Regions from separate parts of the Erwinia billingiae Eb661 genome, predicted to be linked through region 3. Evidence: predicted binding sites of a transcription regulator. Region 3 holds the regulator's gene; each other region holds the start of a gene.

Region 1 (7,930 bases), 1.4 Mb from region 3:
GCGACAAGCCATGGAGGACAGGACGGTTACTGCGTAATCTGACTGTTCAATGTAGTAAGGAAAAGAACCTCCGCCGAAGCGGAGGTTTCCGTTTTAGTACTCTGGATTAAAAAGCAGTCGTGTCTTTAAACAGACCCACTTTCAAATCTGTCGCGGTGTAAATCACGTTACCGTCGACAAGCACTTCACCGTCTGCCACACCCATCACCAGCTTGCGATTGATAACACGCTTGAAGTGAATGCGGTAAGAAACTTTTTTCGCGGTTGGCAGTACCTGGCCAGTGAATTTAACTTCACCCACACCCAGAGCACGACCTTTACCTTCGGCGCCTAACCAGCCGAGGTAGAAACCAACCAGCTGCCACATGGCATCCAGACCGAGACAACCAGGCATTACCGGGTCGCCAATAAAGTGACAGCCAAAGAACCACAGGTCCGGATTGATATCCAGCTCGGCTTCAACGAAACCTTTCCCGTAGTTACCGCCATCCTCAGTCATTTTGACCACGCGGTCCATCATCAACATATTGCCAGACGGTAACGGTGGGCCTTCAGCGCCGAACAGCTCACCACGACCAGAGGCAATCAGGTCTTCTTTTGTATAGGAGTCGCGTTTATCTACCATGTTCTCAATATGCCTTATTTTAATGAGTCACGAAGTCTAGCTTACAGCTGTAAGCTGAACAAGTCCGATCAGCTGTGGTTGAACCAGTTTAACCAGCGCAACGGCCACGGACGATGACGTCCATCCTGATGATTGATCTGAGCGATACGCTCCTGAATCAACCTGAGCAGGCATGGACCTTCTTCTTTATCCCACTCTGCACCGGTCAAAATCGGCAACGCTTCTTCCACACTGCTGACCGCCCAGATATGGAATTTGCCTTCCCGAACCGCATCAACAACTTCCTGCTGTAATGACAGGTGGCGAACGTTTGCCAGAGGCATAATAATCCCCTGAGTGCCGTTCAGCGTACGTTGATTACAGATGTGGAAAAACCCTTCGATTTTTTCGTTCAGTCCGCCGACAGGCTGCACCCGACCGAATTGATCGACCGAACCGGTCACGGCAATTTGTTGGGTCAGTGGCTGACCGGAGAGGGCGCTGATCAGCGCGCAAAGCTCCGCCAGAGAGGCGCTGTCGCCGTCCACTTCTGAATAGGATTGTTCAAATACGATCGAGGCAGAGAAAGGCAGCTGCTGCTCAAGCTCCAGCTCAGAGATCAGCCAGGCCTGCATAATCATCATGCCTTTCGCATGAATATTGCCGCCTAATTCAGCCTTACGTTCAACGTCGGTGAATTCACCGTCACCGACATGCACGACACAGCTGATGCGTGAAGGTTCGCCAAAAGCACGGGGATGCCCAGGGAACTCGATCACTGACAGGGCGTTGATCTGACCGACCATCGTGCCTTCGGTTTCAATCAGGATTTGATCGAGCAGGATCTCATCGCGCACGCGTTCGGCAAGGAAGCCCTCACGCCACGAACGCGTTTCCAGTGCGGTTTGCAACTGCTCGCCATTGACCGATTGATCCGGGCTGTACATCGCCGCTTCCAGCAGTTGTCGGGCGATCCACGAGGGATCCAACGGCAACGTATCCTGATCGCCCGTGTAGCGGACGGCTTCGCGGATCAGCACCGGCCAGAAGTCTTCCGCAATCGGGCCATAGCCTTCAGTCGTGGCAACGTTCAACACCCATTTCACCCACAGGCTGAACTCTTCGCCATCTACAATCTGGATATTCTCTTCGAATTCCGCATAGAGGCAGAGGGCCGCCATCTCCGGTTCCATCTCCTGGAAATCTGCCAGCACGTCACGGTCGCCGGTCAGGACCAGGCGAAACTGCAAAGGCATGGAGGGGATAGCGACCGGTAAGGGGCGCGTCTCGTCAGGAGAGTGCCAGTCAAAGCGCTGTGTGGTGAGAATTTGTCGAATGCGAAGCCACAGCAGAGGCTGTGCAATTAACGTCCGCAGAGACAAAATAAGTGTGCCACCGTTGGCCCGGTGAACCAGTCCCGGTTCAAGCGTCAGCTGGTTGTTATACCAGCGTACACAGCCCAGAAGCTGTTCTGCCTCAATCCAGTCCGCACGATGAATGCCACCGGTGCTGGCAAAGTTATCCTGCTCCGTTTCCGCAGCACGCCAGGTGACCGACATACCGTCAATCTGGTAATGGCCTCCCTGTAACGTCGCCTCATCATCTTCGCTGAGGCCAGAAAGGACATCTTGCAGTAAAGCCTGATATTCGACGTTTTCAGCTGTTTTAATCAGCATCAGCGGCAATTTTGCCGGCGTTTGCAGCAGCAGACTCAGGCCATTAAACAGGCGTGATTGCACGGCATCAAAGCAGCTGGCGTCGTCTTCAGGTGCCTGCAGGAAGAGGGGCTGAACGCTTTCTGTATCGGGCTGTAGGGCACGCCATTCAAGTCTGTTGTTGGTCAAAGTTATCGTATTTTTCTGAAATGAGTAAAAGCGGCATTATACAAGATTTCAGCCTGTTAAGCACCGTAGAGTGACACTTCAAACGATGTTCAGCAGCAGATTGCGATAACAAGCCCGTTTTCTTTACGGCATGCTTAAAAAAAGCTGTTATTCTAAACTCGTCACGAAATCAGCATGAGATTCCGATGAAATATCAGCAACTGGAAAATCTTGAAAGCGGTTGGAAATGGAAATACCTGGTGAAAAAACACCGGGAGGGTGAAGCGATCACCCGATATCTGGAATACAGTGCGGCTCAGGCGGTGGTGGACGAACTGTTGGCGATGGAGAATCGCCCAGTTGATGTCTTAACCTGGATTGCTCAACATATTAATCCGGCGCTCGAAAACCGGATGAAACAAACCATTCGCGCCCGTCGCAAGCGTCACTTTAATGCTGAACATCAGCACACACGCAAAAAATCTATCGACCTGGAGTATCTGGTCTGGCAGCGTCTGGCCGGTCTGGCTCAACGTCGTAACAGCACGCTTTCCGAAACGATTGTGCAGCTGATAGAAGATGCTGAACGTAAAGAAAAATACGCCACGCAGATGTCTTCTTTGAAACAAGATCTGCAGGCCATTCTCGGTAAGCCGGATTAATTTCTTCCGTAAAGCGCCTTCCGCCGGTTCCGGCAGACAAAATAAAGACCAAAAAAAACCCCGCCGGAGCGGGGTTTTTTCATCAAAGAGAACTTAGCCCTGTGGCTGAGTTACAACATCTTTGATGCCTTTAACTTCGATTTCTACACGACGATCCGGTGCCAGGCAATCGATCAGGGCATTACGGCCTTTCACGCTGTCACAGGTGTTGCCGGTAACTGGGTTAGATTCACCCATACCGCGTGCAGAGATCTTGTTAGAAGGGATGCCTTTAGAAACGAGGTAGTCAACTACTGACTGAGCACGTTTCTCGGACAGTTTCTGGTTGTACTGGTCAGAACCGATACGGTCGGTATAGCCCAGAACAACAACAGAACCATCTTTAGGATCCAGTGAGCTCAGCTGGGTGTACAGCTGATCCAGAGCCTGCTGACCTTCTGGCTTCAGGGAAGCTTTGTTGAAGGTGAACAGAACGTCTGATTTCAGAGTGAAACGCTTGGTTTCAACAACTGGCGCTGGAGCAGGCGCTGGAGCTGGTGCTGGAGCAGCAGCTTCGTCCTGACCGAAACGGTAAGAAACACCCAGTGCTAACATGCCGTTGTCTGGACGAGCACCAACGGTCTGTGCATCACCGATGTTGTTAACCCACTGGTAATCCAGACGGGTTGCCCAGTTCTGAGTCAGTGCGTATTCAACACCAACGGCAGCCAGTGGAGAAACACCGGTGTCGTGGTCGCTCTGGCGGTTGCCAGTAATGGTGTTCTGCTGAGTAGAGTCTGCACGCCATACCATGCCGCCCAGACGCGTGTACACGTCCAGATCGTCAGTGATTGGGTAGCTCAGTTTAGCAGCCAGCTGAACGCCCTGTGCTTTGAATGCGCCGTTAGTTACGTTACCTTTGTTAGGCATACGTCCCAGCCAGTCATAACCCAGTTCGAAGCCCAGGTATTGGTTAGCCTGGTAGCCACCGAAAGCACCTGCACCAAGCTGGCTTTCGTGAGTTGGGCCGTCATTGTTTGCATAACCGTTACCGTAGTAACCAGTGTCATGGTACTGAGACCAACCCAGTTTTGCACCAGTATACCAGGTGTTATCTTTAGGAGCGGCCTGCGCTACGGTAGCGAAGCCAGCCAGTGCCACTGCAATTGCGATAGCTGTCTTTTTCATTATTGCGCCTCGTTATCATCCAAATAGGCAATGAGCTTTAATTAGCTCTTTGATTAATCCTTCGCCGGGTTATAAAGCTCGATTGTGACTCATCCAAAAACTGGAGATTATTGAGCACCCTGGCGACGTAAAGTCTACAACGTACCAGCAAACTTACAAGTATGATGTGACGACGGTCAGCAAAAAAATAGGCTTTCGTACACAAATTTACACATCTGCAGACAGGTTATACAGGTAAAACCTGAGGGGAAAATGGCGCTAAACCATTGTCCCGCAGGCTCATAGCATAATCAGGGGCTTAACGAGCCAGCTGCAGAATTTTCTCGTGAGAAATTTCTTATTTTTACTTAATGATACAAAGTAGAGTGAATTTTTAAGCCATTAAACGGTCTGGAGGAGGCAGAATTGATCCGATCGGGTCGCATAATCAACCCCAAAGCCTTGCCAGCAAATGCCGCTTTTTGCAGCCGCTGACGATCTTCTAAGGTGATATCGCCCGTCAACCAACCTAAAACCACACTGTAATTTCCCGTCTGTAATGCTTTGATCATCGCCTCTACGGTAGTAATAGCACCGGAATGATGAATCTGCATCACTTTATCCAGCGGTAACCCTGACTCAATCAACCAGCTACGGCTCAATTTTTGATGAGGCGTCAACCACAACTGCCAGCGTGACTGAGTCCCTAACTGTTGCAGTAAGGGCAGCAGCAACATTTGCGTCATAGCAGGCTGATTCTCGCTGTAAATCAGCTCACTGATTAAGCCCGCCGCAGCTGCAGGCTGGGCTTTCGCACAGTCTGGAGCAGTCCGCACACCAGTTTTAACAGAAGAAGATTTCAGGGAATGAGTTTGCATATTGGCTTCGCTCGCAGGGTTACTGTATGGATGTACAGTATAGCGAGGGTGTCCAAAGATCAACCTTATTTTTTTGAAAACGCCTCGCAAAAACACAAATCGATAGGGTGCAAAGCAAATCATTGATTGAACTTGTAACGGCGATTGCCTATTTTTTTTCTGCAGGAAAGGAGAAACACCAGGATGTCTTACAACGTTAAGGATGCGGAATATGAAGGACTCAAAAAGCAATATTATCAGGGCAAAACGTCAGCTTTCTTCGCTGGGCGAGATAAATAGCCGTAGCCAGTTTGGTGGCTACAGTTTATCAGTGGAAAGCGTGGTCTTTGCGCTTGTCAGTGAGGGCGATCTCTATCTTCGGGCCTGTGAAGAAGTGAGGCCGTATATCATTGAACGTAAGATGAAACCGTTGATGTTTAACAAAAGGGGGATCCCTGTCGCGCTGGAATACTACCGCGTGGACAACCCGCTGTGGGCCGAGCCTGAACAGTTGATTGCGCTCTGTCAATTGTGTCTGAAAGGGGCGATGCAGGATAAAAAACTGCATCAAAACTCGGGGCGGCTGAAGGATTTGCCTAATCTCAGTATGAAACTGGAAGTGCAGCTCAGGCGGGTGGGTATCGCTAACGCAGAGATGTTAAAGCAGCTGGGTGCAAAGCGCAGTTGGTTAAAATTGCACGAGAAAAATAAAAGTCTTGGGGTGAATATTCTTTTTGCGTTGCAAGGCGCGATCGAGGGGCTGCATTGTGAAGCACTGCCGGTGGCGATCAAAGAGGAGCTCAGGGGCTGGCACCGCGAAACCTTGCTGTACCAGACGCTGAGCGAACTGAGAAGACGTTAAGTTTCCAGGACCTGTTTTTTTAACTGAGCGATTTCTGGCAGTAATGCGATCAACAGACCCACCTGCTGAAGCACCAGCGGCTCTTTGGTTTCCGGGTCGGCTTCCGTTGCTGCCAGTCGCTCAGAGAGGCTCGACAACAATCTTTGGGTTTTTTGTTCATCGATAAGATCAATATGCAGCACGTCATCGACGTAGCAGACGGCATCATCCATCAATTGCAGCATGGCTGGCCGGGTGAACTTTTCCCGGTGCGCGCCCAGCGCCGAGATATAGCTGAGGAAGGAGTGGTTGAGGCACAGCAGACGAAACGCCGCTTCCCGCAACGAGGCGGAAGCATTCTTTTCTGCGGAGATGTTAGACACCACTGAAGCCAGCTCAGCATCACCGTTGTGGGCGTCACGGCGGGCAATACGGTAGTCCAGCCGGTTGTCTTTTCCCTGATGATACTGAACCAGAATGGCATCCAGATAGCGGCAGTTAGCGGTCAGCGTGCGTTCTGCAACCGAAGACAGCCGACGAAAACGCCAATCAGGCCAGAGGAAAGCCACCGCCAGCCAGGCAATGCCGCAGCCTAACAACGTATCAAAGATGCGGGGCAGGGCAATCTCAAACCCTTCACCCAGCAGATTGAAACAGAACAGTACCAGCAAGGTGATAAACATTGTGGCATGAGCATATTGCGACTGACGGAAGGCGAAGAACAGCACGCCGGTGACCACGATCAGTATCAGCTGCCCCTCGAAAGAAGGCACCAGCCACAGTAAAGGCAACCCAAGTATGATACCCGCCACGGTTCCCACAATACGCAATGCTAATCTGCGTTTGGTGGCATTGTAGTTCGGCTGGCAGACAAACAGACTGGTCAGCAGGATCCAATAGCCGTGCTCAAGGCCAGTCAGCTGAACAAACCCATAGCCGGCACACAACAGCAGCGACATCCGCACCGCATGGCGGAAAAGCGGGGATTCTGGCGATAAATGGCGGCTGATACGTAAACGAATATCGGCCCAACCGGTTAATCCTTCGCTGGAGAGCGTTTGATCATGATTCTCATGATGGCTTTCCAGAATTTGCTCTGATTCAATTGTCGCCAGTTGGGCGTCTATGGCTTTGAGGTTATTTAACAAATAGTGCATGGCTTTGACGTCACTGCTCCCTGGACGGGCAGCAGCAAGACGATCCAGCGCGGCGTTGAGGTGAATGAAGGTTCGCTCAAAGCGGCTGTTATGCTGATAGGTTTCGCGCAGCAGAATGCAGTTTGCCAACTGTTGGCAGGCCTTTGCCTGCAGCGTCAGCAGGCGTTGAAAGCGAAACAGAATATCGCTATAACGGTATTCCTGCCGCAGCGCGTGGTATTGCGCATGGGAAGAGCTGGCACGCTCATGAATGTCCTGAGCGACAAAGTAATAATGCAGCGTTCTGCGCGTGCTGCGTTGTCCCCGGTCCCCACGTAAGCGGGACTGAATCGAAATTTTTGCCTGGTTGAGTGTCGCCACCAACTGACTGTTGGCCATGGCCACGTCGATCAACGACGCATTTTCATTCTCTTCGATATCCGGATCGAACAACCCCGCTTTTGCCTCCAGATACACTGCCAGCCCTTCAAAGCTGCGGGCGATGTTTTCCTGTAACGGACGGACGGGAAAAATAACGTGTCCGGTGAGCGTCAGCAGGTTGTACCAGATAGCGCCGACCAGCAGCAGGGAAGGTTGCAGATACCACTGAGGGAACAGCCCAAGGCCGAGCAGGGTATAGATAGCGATCAGCAGCGCGCCAAAGGCAATCGTGGCATAGCGCTGCCCCAACGCGCCAAGCAAAATGAAACCCCAGGTCGACACGGCAAGACCGAGGATAAATAGCCAGGGATACGGAGAAAGAAGTTCAACAGAGACGGACGCAATGCAGAAGCAGACCAGGGTGATGACCAGATTTCGCAGCCGGCCACTGAGGCGATCGTCAAGGTCTGCCAGAGCCGC
Region 2 (7,930 bases), 2.4 Mb from region 3:
CTGCAAACCACCAAGCTGGATCTGAGCTTCTCTGAGACCTTCAACCAGTCTCACCTGGCAGATGCTTACGAGCGCCTGTTGCTGGAGACCATGCGCGGTATTCAGGCGCTGTTTGTCCGCCGTGATGAAGTGGAAGAAGCCTGGAAGTGGGTCGACTCCATCATGGAAGCCTGGGCTGGCGATAACGAAGCGCCTAAGCCTTATCAGGCAGGAACCTGGGGACCGGTTGCCTCTGTGGCGATGATCACCCGCGATGGCCGTTCCTGGAACGATATCGGCTAATAGCCCATGACTGCCTGCTCTCAAGCCCCGTCTCTGCTACGGGGCTTTTTTTTGCGCAGGCGTGGGCAAAAAGCGACGTAGAGAAAATGAACCGTAGTTTTAAAAATCCGCGATAGCGCATGGACGCAGGGAAGGGCAATCCTGTATGGTAGAGGCTGTATTCCTGTCCTGACGCCACGCGCGTCGCTTTGGAGAAGCAGAAAGATGACTAACTGGAAGACCAGCGCCGAGCAAATCCTGACCACTGGCCCTGTGGTGCCGGTAATTGTGGTAAACAAACTTGAGCACGCGGTGCCAATGGCGAAAGCGCTGGTGGCGGGCGGAGTGAAAGTATTAGAAGTCACGCTGAGAACACCCTGCGCGATGGATGCCCTGAAAGCGATGATCCGCGAAGTGCCGGAAGCCATTGTGGGTGCGGGCACGGTACTTAACGTCCAGCAGCTGAAAGAAGTGACCGATGCCGGTGCGCAGTTTGTTATCAGTCCTGGCGTGACCGAATCGCTGTTACGCGCAGCGGTTGATGGCCCGGTGCCGTTAATTCCTGGCATCAGCACGGTGTCGGAACTGATGACCGGTCTGGATTATGGCCTGCGTGAATTTAAATTCTTCCCGGCTGAAGCCAACGGTGGCGTGAAGGCGCTGCAGGCGATTGGCGGCCCGTTCCCTCAGGTGCGTTTCTGCCCGACGGGCGGCATTTCGCCGGCCAACTACCGTGACTATCTGGCGCTGAAAAGCGTGCTCTGTATTGGTGGTTCCTGGCTGGTTCCGGCTGATGCGCTGGAAGCAGGGGATTACGATCGTATCACCCAGTTGGCCAAAGAAGCGGTAGCTGGCGCGCGATAAGACGTTGGATCAGGCATAAAACAAAAGGGATGGCACAGGCCATCCCTTTTTTGTCGGCACGAAAGCGCGTTTATCCGCTGACTTTCACACCGGCTGCACAGGTAATCGCGCGCTGTACCGCATCATCGATGTTCTCGCCCGTGGCCAGCGCCACGCCGAGACGGCGCTTACCCCGAACTTCCGGTTTGCCGAACAGACGCACCTGCAGACCGGCGCCCAGCACGCCACCCAGATTGGCAAACTGCACGTTATCGCTATCCAGTTCTGGCAGGATCACCGCAGATGCGGCGGCGCCATACTGACGAATGCCGCCAATCGGCAGATCGAGGAAGGCACGCACGTGCAGGGCAAATTCGGACAGGTCCTGAGAGATCAGCGTCACCATGCCGGTGTCATGTGGGCGAGGGGAAACTTCACTGAACACCACCTCATCACCACAGACAAACAGCTCAACACCAAACAGGCCGTGGCCGCCCAGCGCCTTAACCACTTCTTCGGCAATCTGCTCAGCACGTTGTAGCGCGAGGGCGCTCATCTGCTGCGGCTGCCAGGATTCACGGTAGTCGCCATCTTCCTGACGGTGACCAATCGGCGCGCAGAAGTGAATGCCGTCTACCGCGCTGATGGTCAGCAGGGTGATTTCGAAATCAAACTTCACCACACCTTCAACGATTACCCGGCCAGCACCCGCACGTCCGCCTTGCTGCGCGTATTCCCAGGCCGCATCCAACTGTGACGCTTCGCGGATAAAGCTCTGGCCTTTACCTGACGAGCTCATCACCGGCTTCACGATGCACGGGAAGCCGATTTCGTCAGCCGCCTGATTAAACGCCTGCTGGCTGTCGGCAAAGCGGTAGGTGGAGGTGGGCAACGCCAGCTCTTCTGCCGCCAGGCGACGGATCCCTTCGCGGTTCATGGTCAGGCGGGCAGCGCGGGCGGTTGGCACCACGTGTTGACCCTGTTTTTCCAGCTCAATCAGCATATCGGTGGCGATGGCTTCAATTTCCGGCACGATGTAATCCGGGCGCTCGAGCGCCACCAGCGCTTTCAACGCTTCACCATCCAGCATGTTGATGACGTGGCTGCGGTGCGCCACGTGCATTGCGGGTGCATCGGCATAACGATCGACGGCAATCACTTCAACGCCAAGACGCTGGCATTCCAGCGCCACTTCTTTGCCCAGTTCACCTGAACCTAACAGCATTACGCGGGTTGCGGCAGGGCGCAGCGCGGTACCAAGAGTGGTCATAATCTCTACCTGATTGGATGGAAAAAACGCGCGCAGTATAAACGAAAACGATTGCGCGTACATCCGCTTTCCAGGGTTGAGCGAAAAAGAGACGTCTGATATACTGTATAAAAATACAGTTAACTGAGGTGTGGATTATGGCTGTTGAAATCAAATATGTTGTCGTCAGAAAAGGTGAGGAAAAGATGACATTCGCCAGTAAGAAAGAAGCCGACGCGTACGATAAAATGCTCGATATGGCAGAAGCCTTTTCTGACTGGTTGAGCGTGGCGCCTCTGGACATGGAAGAACCACAGCGTGAAGCGCTGGGCATGTTCCTGGCGGAGAATAAAGACGCCGTGCAGCATATTCTGCGCACCAGCAAGATGCCTGAGACGAGCGAGACCGCCGCCGTTGGCAATGATGCTGAACCGAACGTTGAACAAGACAGCGCTGAAGCTGCAGCAGATCAACCGACTGAAGAGTCCGGTGCGGAAGAGCCGGAAGCCTCAACGGGCAAAGCGGCCAAAGCAAAGTCGGCTGCACGAACCGTTAAAGCGGCCTGATCCTTTTACTTCATCACAGCCTGTGGCGCGCAGGGTATTTTTCCCTGACGCGCCAGAAACCTCGCCTTAATTCTTCCCTGTTAGTGATTTCCTTCACCGGCTACCGTTAACGATCGCCGCCGGATAACACCTTTTTCAACGACTGCAGCGCTTTGCTGGCCACCTCTGCCGGCGGCAGTTGATGATAACGATCGCTGAACACTTCCAGTCCTATCGGGCCTGAATAGCCTTGCTGATGCAGATAGTCAGCCAGGGATGAAAGCGGGAAATTTCCTTCGGCTGGCAATAAACGCTGATGGCGTGCCACATCCACCAGATGATCGTGGCTGGGAAGGGTAACCAGGTCGGACAGCTGGACCAGGAAGATCTTATCCATCGGAATCCCCGCCAGATCGTCCACCGTGCGGTTCAGCACGAAAATGTGAAACGCATCCACCACCAATCCCAGATTGGGTTCATTGACCTTTTGCACCAGCTGCCATGCCGCCGCCGTATTGTTGATATGCGTGCTCCAGGCCATGGCCTCAAAGGCCACGCGCAGGCCACGTTTGCCTGCCTGGCGGGCCAGCCAGCGGATATCTTCCTCTTCACGATCTGCAATGCAGCCCTGATGGGTAGATGCAGGCGTCAGCAAGGTTGTTGCGCCCAGTTCAACGGCGGTATCCAGCATCTGCAGAGCTTCCTGGCGTTTACTCTCTCGCTGACCGTCTGGCGCGCCGTCAAAATCCAGCAGCACCTGGTAATCCGTCAGGGCCAGGCGGTGGTTATCCAGTAATTTGGCCACATCACTGGCATCGCCGCTGGCTGCCTCCACGTCCTGACGCCAGAGCTCAACCTGATCAAACCCGGCCTGGCTGGCAGCCTTCAACTTCTCTTCTGTGCTGCCGCCAAGCAGAACCGTATTGATAAACAGCGGATTATTATTGAATCTCATGATGATTTTTCCCTTACGCCAGTGCTTTAAAAAAACAAATCCAGTCGGTTCAGCCGCCGCTTTTGGCGAGGCAATATGAACCAGAAGGTTCGACTGGTGGGCTAAGTATAGCTGACGGCTTAGCGTCTACTGGCCGTGAAGGTTTTCCAGGCTTTTCCTGCTTTGACGCTTCTTGACGCAAGTCGCTCTATGCTGGTTGTTTTCCGCTGAAGAAGGAAAGGCAATGAGTAACTGGCTGCAACAGATTCAAACGGTACTGGGAGGCAGTAAAGACGGCAAAGGCGGCGGTGAAGGCCTTAGTAAAATGCTGGCACCGGGCGCGCTTGGCGGACTGGCCGGTTTGCTGATTGCCAGCAAATCCTCTCGTAGTCTGCTGACCAAGTATGGCAAAAATGCGCTGATCATCGGCGGTAGCGCCGCAGCAGGTGCCGTACTGTGGAAAAAGTATAAGGATCGGGTAAGCGAAACCCATCAGGATCAGCCGCAATTCGGTCAGCAGCAGTCACCCGTTGATCGCCGGGCCGAGCGTCTGGTGCAGGCGCTGGTCTTCGCCGCGAAAAGCGACGGGCATATTGATACCCAGGAACGACAGGCCATTAACGAGCATATCCATCAGTCCGGGCTTGGCGCAGATGGCGAGCGGCTGATACAGCAGGCGATTGATATGCCGCTTGACCCACAAAAACTGGCCGTGGACGTGAAAAACGAAGAAGAGGCGCTGGAGGTCTATTTCCTCAGCAACCTGGTGATCGACGTCGACCACTTTATGGAGCGCAGCTACCTTCAGGCGCTGGGTGATGAACTGAAAATCCCTCAGGACGTGCGCGACAGCATGGCAGAAGATATTAAAGCCGAAAAGCTGAAGCTTACCGCCTGATCCTGCTTTCGGGGTGACGCTTGCGTCACCCCGTCACACTATTTTTCCAATCTCCTGCCATTGCGCTTGGCAATCTTGATAACAACTGCCACCCTTAGCCTATGTGATTGATCCAACGGGGCTGAACCATGCATAAACCACCAATTGCCAAAAAAATTCCTTTCGATATGACGCTCCACGGAGAAACCCGCACCGATAATTATTACTGGCTGCGCGATGACAAGCGGGAAGATCCTGCGGTCCTCGACTACCTGAAGGCCGAAAATGCCTATGGTAAAGAGATCATGCAGTCGCAGCAGGCGCTGCAGGAGACGGTGCTGAAGGAGATTATTGACCGCATTCCCCAGCGCGATCACTCGGTCCCTTACGTCAGAAAGGGTTACCGCTATCAAAGCCGTTATGAAGAGGGCAATGAATACGCCATCTATACGCGCCAGCCTGAAGAGACCACTACGCCTGATCAGTGGGACGTGTTGCTGGACGGCAACCTGCGTGCGAAGGACAGCGATTTTTATACCCTCGGCGGCGTCGGCATCACCGGCGATAATAAAATCATGGCGGTGGCAGAGGATTTCCTCTCACGTCGTCAGTACGGCATCCGCTTCTGCAATCTGGAAACCGGAGACTGGTACGAAGATGTGCTGGAAAATGTCTCATCCAGCCTGACCTGGGCCAGCGACAACCGTACGCTGTATTACGTGAAGAAAGATGAGCAGACGCTGCTGCCTTATCAGGTCTGGCGCCATACGCTGGGAACGCCTGTGCAGGATGACCAGCTGGTATATGAAGAGCTGGACGATACCTTCTACGTCGGCGTGCACAAAACCACCTCGGAAGACTATATCCTCATCTCCCTGAGCAGCAGCACCACCAGCGAAGTTCTGCTGTTGGATGCCGCTGACCCGAATGCCGAACCGCAACTGTTCTGCCAGCGCCGAAAGGATCACGAATATGGCGTTGATCATTACCAGCATCAGTTCTATGTGCGTTCGAATCGTGAAGGCAAAAATTTCGGTCTGTACCGGACCGCTGCTTTCGCGGAAGACAAGTGGCAGACACTGATCCCGCCACGGCCTGACGTAGTGCTGGAAGATTTCAGCCTGTTCCGTGACTGGCTGGTGGTCGAAGAACGTGAAGGTGGGCTGACCAGCCTGCGCCAGATCCACTGGCTGACCGGCAAGGAGTCAGGCATCGCCTTTGACGATCCGGCCTATGTCACCTGGCTTTCCTACAATCCCAGCCCGGAGACCAGCAAAATCCGTTATGGCTACTCGTCAATGACCACACCGGACACGTTGTTTGAGCTGGATTTGGACAGTGGCGAGCGCAAGATGCTGAAACAGGCTGAGGTTAAGGGCTTTGATGGCAGCAACTATCGCAGTGAACGTCACTGGATCACCGCCCGTGATGGCGTTGAAGTGCCGGTTTCCCTGGTCTATCACCGCGACCACTATCAGCCGGGCAAAAATCCGCTGCTGGTGTACGGCTATGGCTCTTATGGCAGCAGTATGGATGCCGATTTCAGCGCCAGCCGCCTGAGCCTGCTGGATCGCGGATTCGTCTTTGCCCTGACGCATATTCGCGGTGGCGGAGAATTGGGGCAGCAGTGGTATGACGATGGCCGCCTGTTAAACAAGATGAATACCTTCAACGACTTCATCGATCTGACCGATGCGCTGGTGGCACAGGGATATGGTCATCCTGATAAGCTTTATGCGATGGGCGGCAGCGCCGGTGGCCTGCTGATGGGTGCGGTGATCAATATGGCGCCTGACCGATTCCATGGCGTTGTGGCGCAGGTGCCGTTTGTCGACGTTGTTACCACCATGCTCGATGAATCCATTCCGCTTACCACCGGGGAATATGACGAGTGGGGCAATCCGGCGGAAGAGCAGTATTACCGCTACATTCGTCAATACAGCCCGTATGATTGCGTTACTGCCCAGGCCTATCCGCATTTGCTGATCACCACCGGTCTGCACGATTCCCAGGTACAGTACTGGGAACCGGCAAAATGGGTGGCGAAGCTGAGAGAGCTGAAAACGGACGATAACCTGCTGATGATCTGCACCGATATGGACTCAGGACACGGCGGTAAATCAGGACGCTTCAAGGCTTACGAAGGCGTGGCGCTGGAATACACCTTCTTGATCGCGCTGGCGCAGGAAACGCTCAGCGCGGGCAACGCAAACTAATCCTCAGCTGACAACGCGCGTTCCATCGCGCTGCGCAGATCGGGCTTAAGATCCGGGATATTTTTCAGCATCCATTTGAGGTATCCCGGATCGCGTTTCGCCACATCATCAATTTTACTGCCACGGTATTTGCCAAACGGGAAGGTGGTGCTTGAGCCTTTCACCAGCATTCTGCGGATCATCTCGGCAGCATCCCAGCCGGAATAATCCATAATGCGGATCAGCAGGGCGGCAGTGACATAGCAGTCGTACAGCGCCCGGTGCGCGTGAAGATCGGCCGGAGGGGTAACCTCCAGCTTCAGGGTTTCGCGCAGTGCCTGGTTACTGTATTTGATGCCTGGCCACAATCCGCGTGCCAGGGTCATGGTACAAATCCACTCTCCGTGCATTTCGGGCAGCATCCGCCGGTCGAAGCTGGCGTTGTGGGCGACGTAATAGGGACTGCCGTGATAACGACCGATGGCGTGCTCGATAGGCGGCTTATCCGCGACCATCGCTTCGGTGATGCGATGAATCGCCATCGCATGTGGGCTGATTGGCCGGTCAGGGCAGATCAAATCACTCATCGGATTGACAATCTTGCCATCAATCACATCGACCGACGCCACTTCCACAATTCCACCCTGCAGACCGCAGGTTTCGGTATCTATCACGCGTAACATTATGCGTCCCTTTTAAAAAACTGGCGGGTAGCGTAACGAATGCACCTCTCCTTGCCAATCATTACCCGTTCTTCTGGCAATGACTAACTGCTCACCTTCGCCGCCAGCGACCACCTGTCTGCCGCTTTCATCCCACAGCGCACTCTTGCCCGCGCTTTGATAACCGCCGGTGGGCAGGGCATGGTTGGCCATCAGCACCGCCATTTTGTAGTCGCGTGACCACCGCGCCAGGTATTCACAATCATTGTGATAGCCCTTTTCCGAAACCAGTACGCCAGTGGCATACAGGTTGGCGCCACGTCTTGCCGCGTCGCGGGCATACTCTTCCACGCTGATATCCGCG
Region 3 (7,930 bases):
CGGCACGCAGCTGTAACCAGCTCAGCAGACGGTACTCGGCACCCACGCCCGCATACTGGCTTTCTTCCTGCGTTTTGAAGCCTTTGGTTGGCGTTACGTCAACGTCCAGCGCTGCGGTCAGTCGCTCAGTATGGAAAGACACGCCAGGCGTGACGATTGGGCTGATCTGGTAGGTATCTTTGTAGCCGTTCACTTCTTTGGTATCGATATCGCGCGAAATAAGGTTCTGCGCGCTCAGACCCAACGTCCAGTTGTCGCCAATATCGGTGGCGGCGCCGGCATCAAGGTTGAAGCCGCTGTTGGTGTTTTTGTAACGACCGTTGGTGAAATCTGATTTGTCGTAGTTATAAACCGAGGCGCTGTAGTTATACAGGTAGGTTTTCTGCAGCTTTGGCGTGACGCCAAAGGAAACCGGATGGCCTGCGATATTGAACTCGTGCGCAACCGCCACACCGTAATCATAAACAATCGCACCACGCCCGAGGCCAGCCGACGTCAGCTTGCTCTGATCGCCTGGCAGTGGGAACACGGTGCCATCGGCGACGCCCTGAAGATAATCAATATCGCTTTGGGTGACATCAGCCGTAACGTGCGCGGTACCGTAGGCCTTGGTTACGAAAGCAAATGGCAGCGTTTCATTGGGAATGGTTACCGCAAACGCCGCGCCCGCCGTGCCGTGGGCCTGATTCCCCTTGATCCCCCGCAGTTGACTGGCCAGGTCTCCGGCCGCCGCCTGCACTTTTGGGTAATCGGCAAAGCTGGTGATGTTGTTGGCAATGTCCTGATAGCGATCGACGCTGTCAGTCAGGTCATCAACTTTATCCACCAGATTGTTTTTATCCGTCACCTGCAAACCGGCAGCCGGAAGGATCACGCTGACCGTGTCATCCGGTTTTGCTTTGGTCATCAACGCGGGGTTAGCCAGCACCGCCGTGCCGTAAGTAGAGGACGCCACACCCGTCCCACCCATGGCGTCATTACGGGCATCGTAATAGTTGCCAGCGGCTAACGCGCTAAGGGGGGCCAGAAACACTATGGGAAAAACTGCAGGACGGGAAAAACTGTTCAACTTACGGATTAATTTCGCCATTTTACCTAGAACCCACCGTGACAAAAGAGGAAAAACGCCCGTTCAGGCGTGAAGATTTCTGCTGCCTGAATAATGGACACAAAGGCAACATTTCATTGCTGTGAAGTAAGTAACAATGGTGGGGCTTATCTGCTCATTGGCTGTTTGTTTATCTGTTATCAGGCTAATCAATAAGCATTTTGATCCCGTCATTTAAGGCCAGGATCGCTGTAACACCCAGTAAAAAGGTAGTCAGTAACATTACAGCCTGCAAATTACATTAATAGAGTTTTATAGAAATTTTATGGCACGGTTTGAAACTCTTAAACCAATCAGTATCGCTAACTGTTTTCTCTTGAGGGAAATACCAGTCATTTTAAGAGTTTTTTCAGTCTGTTAAACGGTAACAGCCGGCGGATTGACGCGTTAAGGCGGGATTCGGCGATTTTCGGTGGACGTGATAACATAACAAACTGATCTGACCTGAGGGGAAAGTTATGAACGTAAGCAGTCCTGAAAAAATCCTGTCGCAGGCTGAAGCCTTGTGCCAGCAACGCAACGTCAGACTGACGCCTCAGCGTATGGAAGTATTGCGGCTGATGAGCCAGCACCATGGGGCGATCAGCGCCTATGACCTGCTGGATCTGCTGCGGGCAAGCGAGCCTCAGGCGAAGCCGCCAACGGTTTATCGCGCGCTGGATTTTCTGCTTGAACAGGGATTTGTGCACCGCGTTGAGTCCACCAACAGCTACGTGGTCTGCCATCATTTTGAACAGCCTTCTCACACTTCTGCGATGCTGATTTGCGATCGCTGCGGGTCAGTTGCAGAGCAACAGGCTGAAGGGGTGGAAAACATTTTGAAAATGCTGGCCCTGACCTCGGGATTCGCACTGGCTAATAGTGTTATCGAAGCTCATGGGTTGTGCCGGGGTTGTGTCGAAGTGGAAGCCTGCACGCATCAGGATGCATGCCAGCACGATCATACTGTCGCCAGCAAGAAGCGTGGCAAGTAGAGCGTCATCGCAGGGTAATTTCTTAGGTTAAAGAAGGGATAGTGCTGGGGGATTAAGTGGCACTGTCCTTGTGCCGGGGTAGGAGCATCGTCCTGAAACTAAATCTTGTCAGAGATTTTGCTGCAAATCAGAAACGGTGGTTATTGTGGGTTTCCCACTCACCGAGTTCCTTCTCTGCTTGCTCTTTGCCATATCCGTAGCGTTCCTGAATCTTGCCTACAAGCTGATCGCGTTTACCTTCGACGACGGTCAGATCGTCATCAGTCAGCTTGCCCCATTTTTCTTTAAATTTACCTTTCAACTGTTTCCAGTTACCGCTGGCTTCGTCTTTGTTCATCTTATAACTCCTCAACCTTAGGTTCACAGCTTTAGGGATTTCGTCTTTGCAGACCACACAGCAGCAACATAAAACGCTGCTTAACTGCTTAACGTACAGATAATTGTAGTAGATGATGGCGAGTTTGCCCGTAATGGCGAAAGATAAAGCCACATTTTTAGCTAAAAGTGACAACGAAAAGTGAAAAAAGGCAGGGAGATCAGCAGATAACGAAGCGGCAGGTGGGTGTAACGAATTATTTCAGCCCGCAAACCAGCTGTTGTTGCGCCAGTGCCTGCGCCAGATGAGCCACAACGTCAACCCACGCAGCAGCAGGAACACGGTAACGGCCAGCCACAGACCATGGTTGCCTAACGACGGCACGGTGAACAGCGTCGCGCCGTAGCCCAGTGCCGCAATCAGCATGCCGTTGCGCATTTCACTGGCGCGCGTGGCACCAATAAACATGCCATCCAGCAGATAACACCAGACACCGCAGACCGGCAGGACAATCTGCCAGAACAGATAGGTGTCAGCCTGCTGCTGCAGTTCGGGGATTGAGGTCAGTAAGGCAACAATATGCGTGCCGGCAAGGCCATAGAGAATTGAAAAGGCCAGTGCCACCAGTCCTGCCTGGCGACAGGCCGCGTGCCAAATCAGCAGCAACCTTTTTGCGTCCTTTGCCCCATAAGCTTCGCCGGAGCAGGCTTCTACCGCATAGGCAAAGCCGTCCAGCGCGTAAGCGGTAAAGGTCAGGAACATCAACAATACGGCGTTGACGGCGACGACCTCACTGCCCAGCCGCGCACCCAATATCGTCAAGGAAACAAAGCACAGTTGCAGCAGTAAAGATCGCAACATAATGTCCCGATTCAGCCGCAGCAGCCGGCCGAAATTGCCCTGCCAGGCGGTTTTCAGCATCGGCAGCGAAATGCCCCGCAGCTTCAGCACCCGCCAGACCATAACCAGCCCAATCGCCAGCGTGACGTATTCTGCAATCGCCGTGGCCGCCGCCGCACCCTGCACGCCCCAGCCCAGCCCCATCACGAACCACAGATCCAGCACGATGTTGACCAGGTTTCCGACAACCAGCAGGATCACCGGCGCACGGGCATACTGTACGCCCAGCAGCCAGCCCAGTAATACCAGGTTGGCCAGCGTCGCAGGTGCACTTAACCAGCGGATATTCATAAACAGGGCGGCCTGATGCAGCACGGCAGGATCGCCACCCACGACAGAGAGCGCCAGGTGGTTAAGCGGGGATTTCAGCAGAATAAACAGCAGGCCAGCCGCCAGGGCAATCAGTAGCGGCTGCATCAGTGCGCGGGCCAGCGCCGGTTTATCACCCGCACCAAAGGCCTGCGCGGTTAATCCGGTGGTGCTCATCCGCAGGAACAGCAGCAGCATAAACAGGAAGCTGGTCGCGGTAGTGCCCACGGCAACGCCGCCGAGGTAGGAAGGACTGTCAAGGTGACCAATGACCGCGGTATCCACCAGGCCCAGTAAGGGCACGGAGATATTCGACAGGATCATTGGCAGCGCCAGCCGCCAGAGTTGGTTATCTGAGGGAGAAAATAATCGCATGGTCATCCACTGTGCGACTGGCTTAAAAGCATCACGGAAGCTGTATATGCCAGTCAATAAGGCATACAGCTTACCAAAAGAGAAACGCGCCGCAAAAGCAGCGCGTTAAGGTCAGGCGTTTACAGCCAGTTGCCGTTGCGGATTACGCCGACGGCCAGACCTTCAATCGACAGGGTCTGCAAGCGCAGATCGACCACGATCGGTTGGAATTCGCCGTTTTCAGGCAGCAGATGCACGATATTGCCCTGCTTCTTGAGGCGCTTTACCGTCACCTCGTCGTCAATGCGCGCAACCACGACCTGGCCGTTACGCACATCCTGAGTCTTATGCACAGCCAACAGATCGCCGTCCATAATCCCGATATCTTTCATCGACATGCCGCTAACACGCAGCAGGAAGTCGGCGCCCGGCTTGAACAGTTCAGGATCCACCTTGTAGTGGCCTTCAATGTGCTCTTCCGCCAGCAAAGGTTCACCTGCGGCGACACGGCCAATCAGCGGCAACCCTTCCTCTTCTTCCATCATCAGACGGATACCGCGAGACGCGCCGGAAACAATCTCGATCACGCCTTTACGTGCCAGCGCTTTGAGATGCTCTTCAGCCGCATTCGGGGAACGGAAACCGAGCTGTGCAGCGATTTCTGCCCGCGTCGGTGGCATGCCGGTCTGGTTAATGTGGTCGCGTATCAGGTCATAAACCTGCTGCTGCCTTGCAGTTAGTGCTTTCATCCCGCCCCCTGGTTGTTTATACAGTCAGCTGTGAGTATATACAGGTATTTGTGCGTTGAAAACCTAAAGATGTGGAAAAAACAGCAGTTTGTCAGATTATGGAAAGCGCGCCGCAATCAGGGAATTAGCAGCATTACCCAGACGAAAACAGCGAGTAGTATCGTCAGCAACACGGCAGCGGAGCCCATATCTTTGGCGCGACCCGATAAAGGATGCATCTCGCTGCCAATGCGGTCGACCACCGCTTCCAGCGCGCTGTTAAGGATTTCAACAATGATCACCAACATCACGGACCCTATCAGCAACACCCGCGTGACGGCGTCCACATCCAGCCAGCACGCCACAATCACCGCGACAATGCCGGCCACCGCTTCCTGGCGAAAAGCCGCTTCGTTTTGCCAGGCGGCGCGTATTCCTTTCCAGGAATAACCGGCGGCATTAATGATACGAGTCAATCCGGTGACGTTATTTGCCATAATCAGGGAACCCTTTGAGATGTTTAACGTCAATGTCTGGGTGGCGCACATTTTGCAACACCACAGATCTCACTGGCGCTTTCTGGTATGCTTGCGGCGCTTTGCTAACAAGAGGCTTCATGGTATCTATGTCAGGTTGGCGTAACTTATATTATAACTTATTGAATTTACCAGTAAAATTCCTGGTAAAAAGTAAAGCGATTCCCGCCGAGCCGGTTTCCGAGCTGGCGCTGGATACATCGCGCCCTATTATGTATGTGCTGCCTTATGATTCAAAGGCCGATCTGCTGGCGTTGCGTGAGCAATGCCGTAAACAGGATCTGCCCGATCCTTTAGATCCGCTGGAAATCGACGGTACGGTTTTGCCACGTCATGTGTTTATCCATGACGGCCCACGCGTATTCCCCTATTTCGTGCCTAACGTTGAATCGGTAAAACTGTTCCACGAATACCTCGATTTGCACCGCAGCAACCCGCTGCTGGACGTGCAGATGGTGCCGGTATCCGTGATGTTTGGCCGTGCACCAGGCCGTGAAGTGCAGGGCGACGATCAGCCTCATCTGCGCGTGTTGAATGGCATTCAAAAATTCTTTGCCGTGCTGTGGTTAGGCCGCGACAGCTTTGTCCGCTTCTCACCGATGGTTTCCCTGCGCCGTATGGCAACGGAACACGGCACCGACAAAATCATTGCGCAGAAGCTGGCGCGCGTGGCACGCATGCACTTTGCCCGTCAACGCCTGGCGGCCATTGGCCCGCGTTTGCCGGTGCGTCAGGACCTGTTCAATAAACTGCTGCAGTCCAAAGCCATCGCTAAAGCGGTGGAAGACGAAGCGCGCAGCAAGAAAATCTCCCATGAAAAAGCCCAGCAGAACGCCGTTGAGCTGATGGAAGAGATCGCCGCCGACTTCTCTTATGAAGCCATCCGTCTGACGGACCGCATCATGGGCTGGACGTGGAGCAAGCTGTATCAGGGCATCAACGTCAACGGCGGCGAGCGCGTGCGTCAGCTGGCGCAAGACGGCCACGAGATCGTCTACGTGCCCTGCCACCGTAGTCATATGGACTACCTGCTGCTCTCTTATGTGCTGTATCACCAGGGTCTGGTGCCACCGCACATTGCCGCCGGTATCAACCTGAACTTCTGGCCAGCGGGCCCGATTTTCCGCCGTCTGGGCGCATTCTTTATCCGCCGTACCTTCAAGGGTAACAAGCTCTACTCAACGGTATTCCGAGAATATCTTGGCGAGCTGTTCACCCGTGGTTACTCGGTAGAATACTTTGTCGAAGGCGGTCGTTCCCGTACCGGTCGTCTGCTTGACCCGAAAACCGGCACGCTGTCGATGACTATTCAGGCGATGCTGCGCGGCGGTAACCGCCCTATCACACTGGTGCCGATCTATATCGGTTATGAGCACGTGATGGAAGTGGGAACCTACGCCAAAGAGTTACGTGGTGCGACGAAAGAGAAAGAAGGGTTTATGCAGATGGTGCGCGGACTGCGCAAGCTGCGTAACCTCGGCCAGGGGTATGTGAACTTCGGGGAGCCGCTGCCGCTGGTGACCTACCTGAACAAGCATGTGCCGGAGTGGCGTGATGCCATCGACCCCATTGAAGCCCAGCGTCCAGCCTGGCTGACGCCTGCGGTGAATGACATCGCGCAGCGCGTGATGGTGCGTATCAACAACGCCGGTGCGGCCAATGCCATGAACCTGTGCGTTACCGCCCTGCTCGCATCGCGCCAGCGCTCGCTGACCCGTGAACAGTTGACCGAGCAGTTGGCGTGCTACGTTCAGTTGCTGCGTAACGTGCCGTATTCGCCGGACTCGACCGTGCCGGATATGACGCCAGAAGCACTGCTGAACCATGCGTTAAGCATGAACAAGTTCGATATTGAGCAGGATAATATCGGCGAAATCATCGTACTGCCGCGCGAGCAGGCCGTGCTGATGACCTACTATCGCAACAACGTTCACCATATGCTGGTGATGCCGTCGCTGATTGCGGTGATCCTGTCGCATTACCGCGAACTGAGCCGGGCCGAGCTGCTGCGTCAGATCAGCGTGATTTACCCGATGCTGAAGAGCGAGCTGTTCCTGCACTGGAATAAAGAAGATCTGCCTGCCGTGCTGGATTCCCTGGTGAGCGAGATGGCGCGTCAGGGTCTGCTGACGGCCGATGACCAGACGCTGCGTCTGAGCCCGGCACGCTTCCCAACGCTGCAACTGCTGGCGGCGGGTGTGCGTGAAACGCTGCAGCGTTATGCCATCACCTTCTCTATCCTCAGCGCGAATCCGTCGATCAACCGCGGTACGCTGGAAAAAGAGAGCCGCACCATGGCTCAGCGCCTGTCGGTACTGCACGGTATCAACTCGCCGGAGTTCTTCGACAAAGCGGTGTTCTCTTCACTGGTGCTGACCCTGCGTGATGAAGGCTATATCAGTGATACCGGCGATGCGCAGGTAGAACAGACGCACAGGGTCTATCAGATGCTGGCTGACCTGATCACTCAGGAAGTGCGAATGACGATTGAAAGTGCGGGACCGCACGAGTAAGCGTCAGGGCATAAAAAAAGGGTCGATGAGCAATCATCGACCCTTTTTTATTGGCATCACTCAGAGCCAGCCAGAGAATGGCGCCGTGCTGAGGGCAATCCCCAGGAACAACACCAAACCAACGTAGTTGTTGTTCAGGAAAGCCTGGAAACAGGGATCGCGTTCGCGGGCTGAGATCAGCTTCTGCTGATG

What was found. Region 3 encodes LexA, which represses DNA repair genes until DNA is damaged. Its sites were predicted from a motif close to TNCTGTATGTACATACAGNA; they were not measured.
Region 1: a site for LexA is predicted at 5,134-5,153, ahead of sulA (SOS-induced cell division inhibitor SulA). Genes of this name have one in related genera too.
Region 2: a site for LexA is predicted at 2,476-2,495, ahead of EBC_RS14210 (YebG family protein). Genes of this name have one in related genera too.

The regions. Positions count from the first base shown of each region.
Region 1 is NC_014306.1:1,744,722-1,752,651, forward strand. It holds gene rmf (ribosome modulation factor) at 1-37, shown strand, start outside; gene fabA (bifunctional 3-hydroxydecanoyl-ACP dehydratase/trans-2-decenoyl-ACP isomerase) at 107-625, opposite strand; gene EBC_RS09440 (AAA family ATPase) at 694-2,448, opposite strand; gene matP (macrodomain Ter protein MatP) at 2,634-3,089, shown strand; gene ompA (porin OmpA) at 3,183-4,256, opposite strand; gene sulA (SOS-induced cell division inhibitor SulA) at 4,604-5,113, opposite strand; gene EBC_RS09460 (TfoX/Sxy family DNA transformation protein) at 5,325-5,954, shown strand; gene yccS (YccS family putative transporter) at 5,951-7,930, opposite strand, start outside.
Region 2 is NC_014306.1:2,800,788-2,808,717, reverse strand. It holds gene zwf (glucose-6-phosphate dehydrogenase) at 1-282, shown strand, start outside; gene EBC_RS14220 (bifunctional 4-hydroxy-2-oxoglutarate aldolase/2-dehydro-3-deoxy-phosphogluconate aldolase) at 487-1,125, shown strand; gene purT (formate-dependent phosphoribosylglycinamide formyltransferase) at 1,196-2,374, opposite strand; gene EBC_RS14210 (YebG family protein) at 2,512-2,919, shown strand; gene EBC_RS14205 (sugar phosphate isomerase/epimerase family protein) at 3,026-3,853, opposite strand; gene EBC_RS14200 (tellurite resistance TerB family protein) at 4,077-4,730, shown strand; gene EBC_RS14195 (prolyl oligopeptidase family serine peptidase) at 4,859-6,925, shown strand; gene exoX (exodeoxyribonuclease X) at 6,922-7,587, opposite strand; gene EBC_RS14185 (carbon-nitrogen hydrolase family protein) at 7,600-7,930, opposite strand, start outside.
Region 3 is NC_014306.1:366,766-374,695, reverse strand. It holds gene EBC_RS03085 (conjugal transfer protein TraF) at 1-1,090, opposite strand, end outside; gene zur (zinc uptake transcriptional repressor Zur) at 1,567-2,082, shown strand; gene EBC_RS03075 (CsbD family protein) at 2,210-2,419, opposite strand; gene dinF (MATE family efflux transporter DinF) at 2,660-3,982, opposite strand; gene lexA (transcriptional repressor LexA) at 4,102-4,710, opposite strand; gene EBC_RS03060 (diacylglycerol kinase) at 4,827-5,186, opposite strand; gene plsB (glycerol-3-phosphate 1-O-acyltransferase PlsB) at 5,315-7,738, shown strand; gene ubiA (4-hydroxybenzoate octaprenyltransferase) at 7,799-7,930, opposite strand, start outside.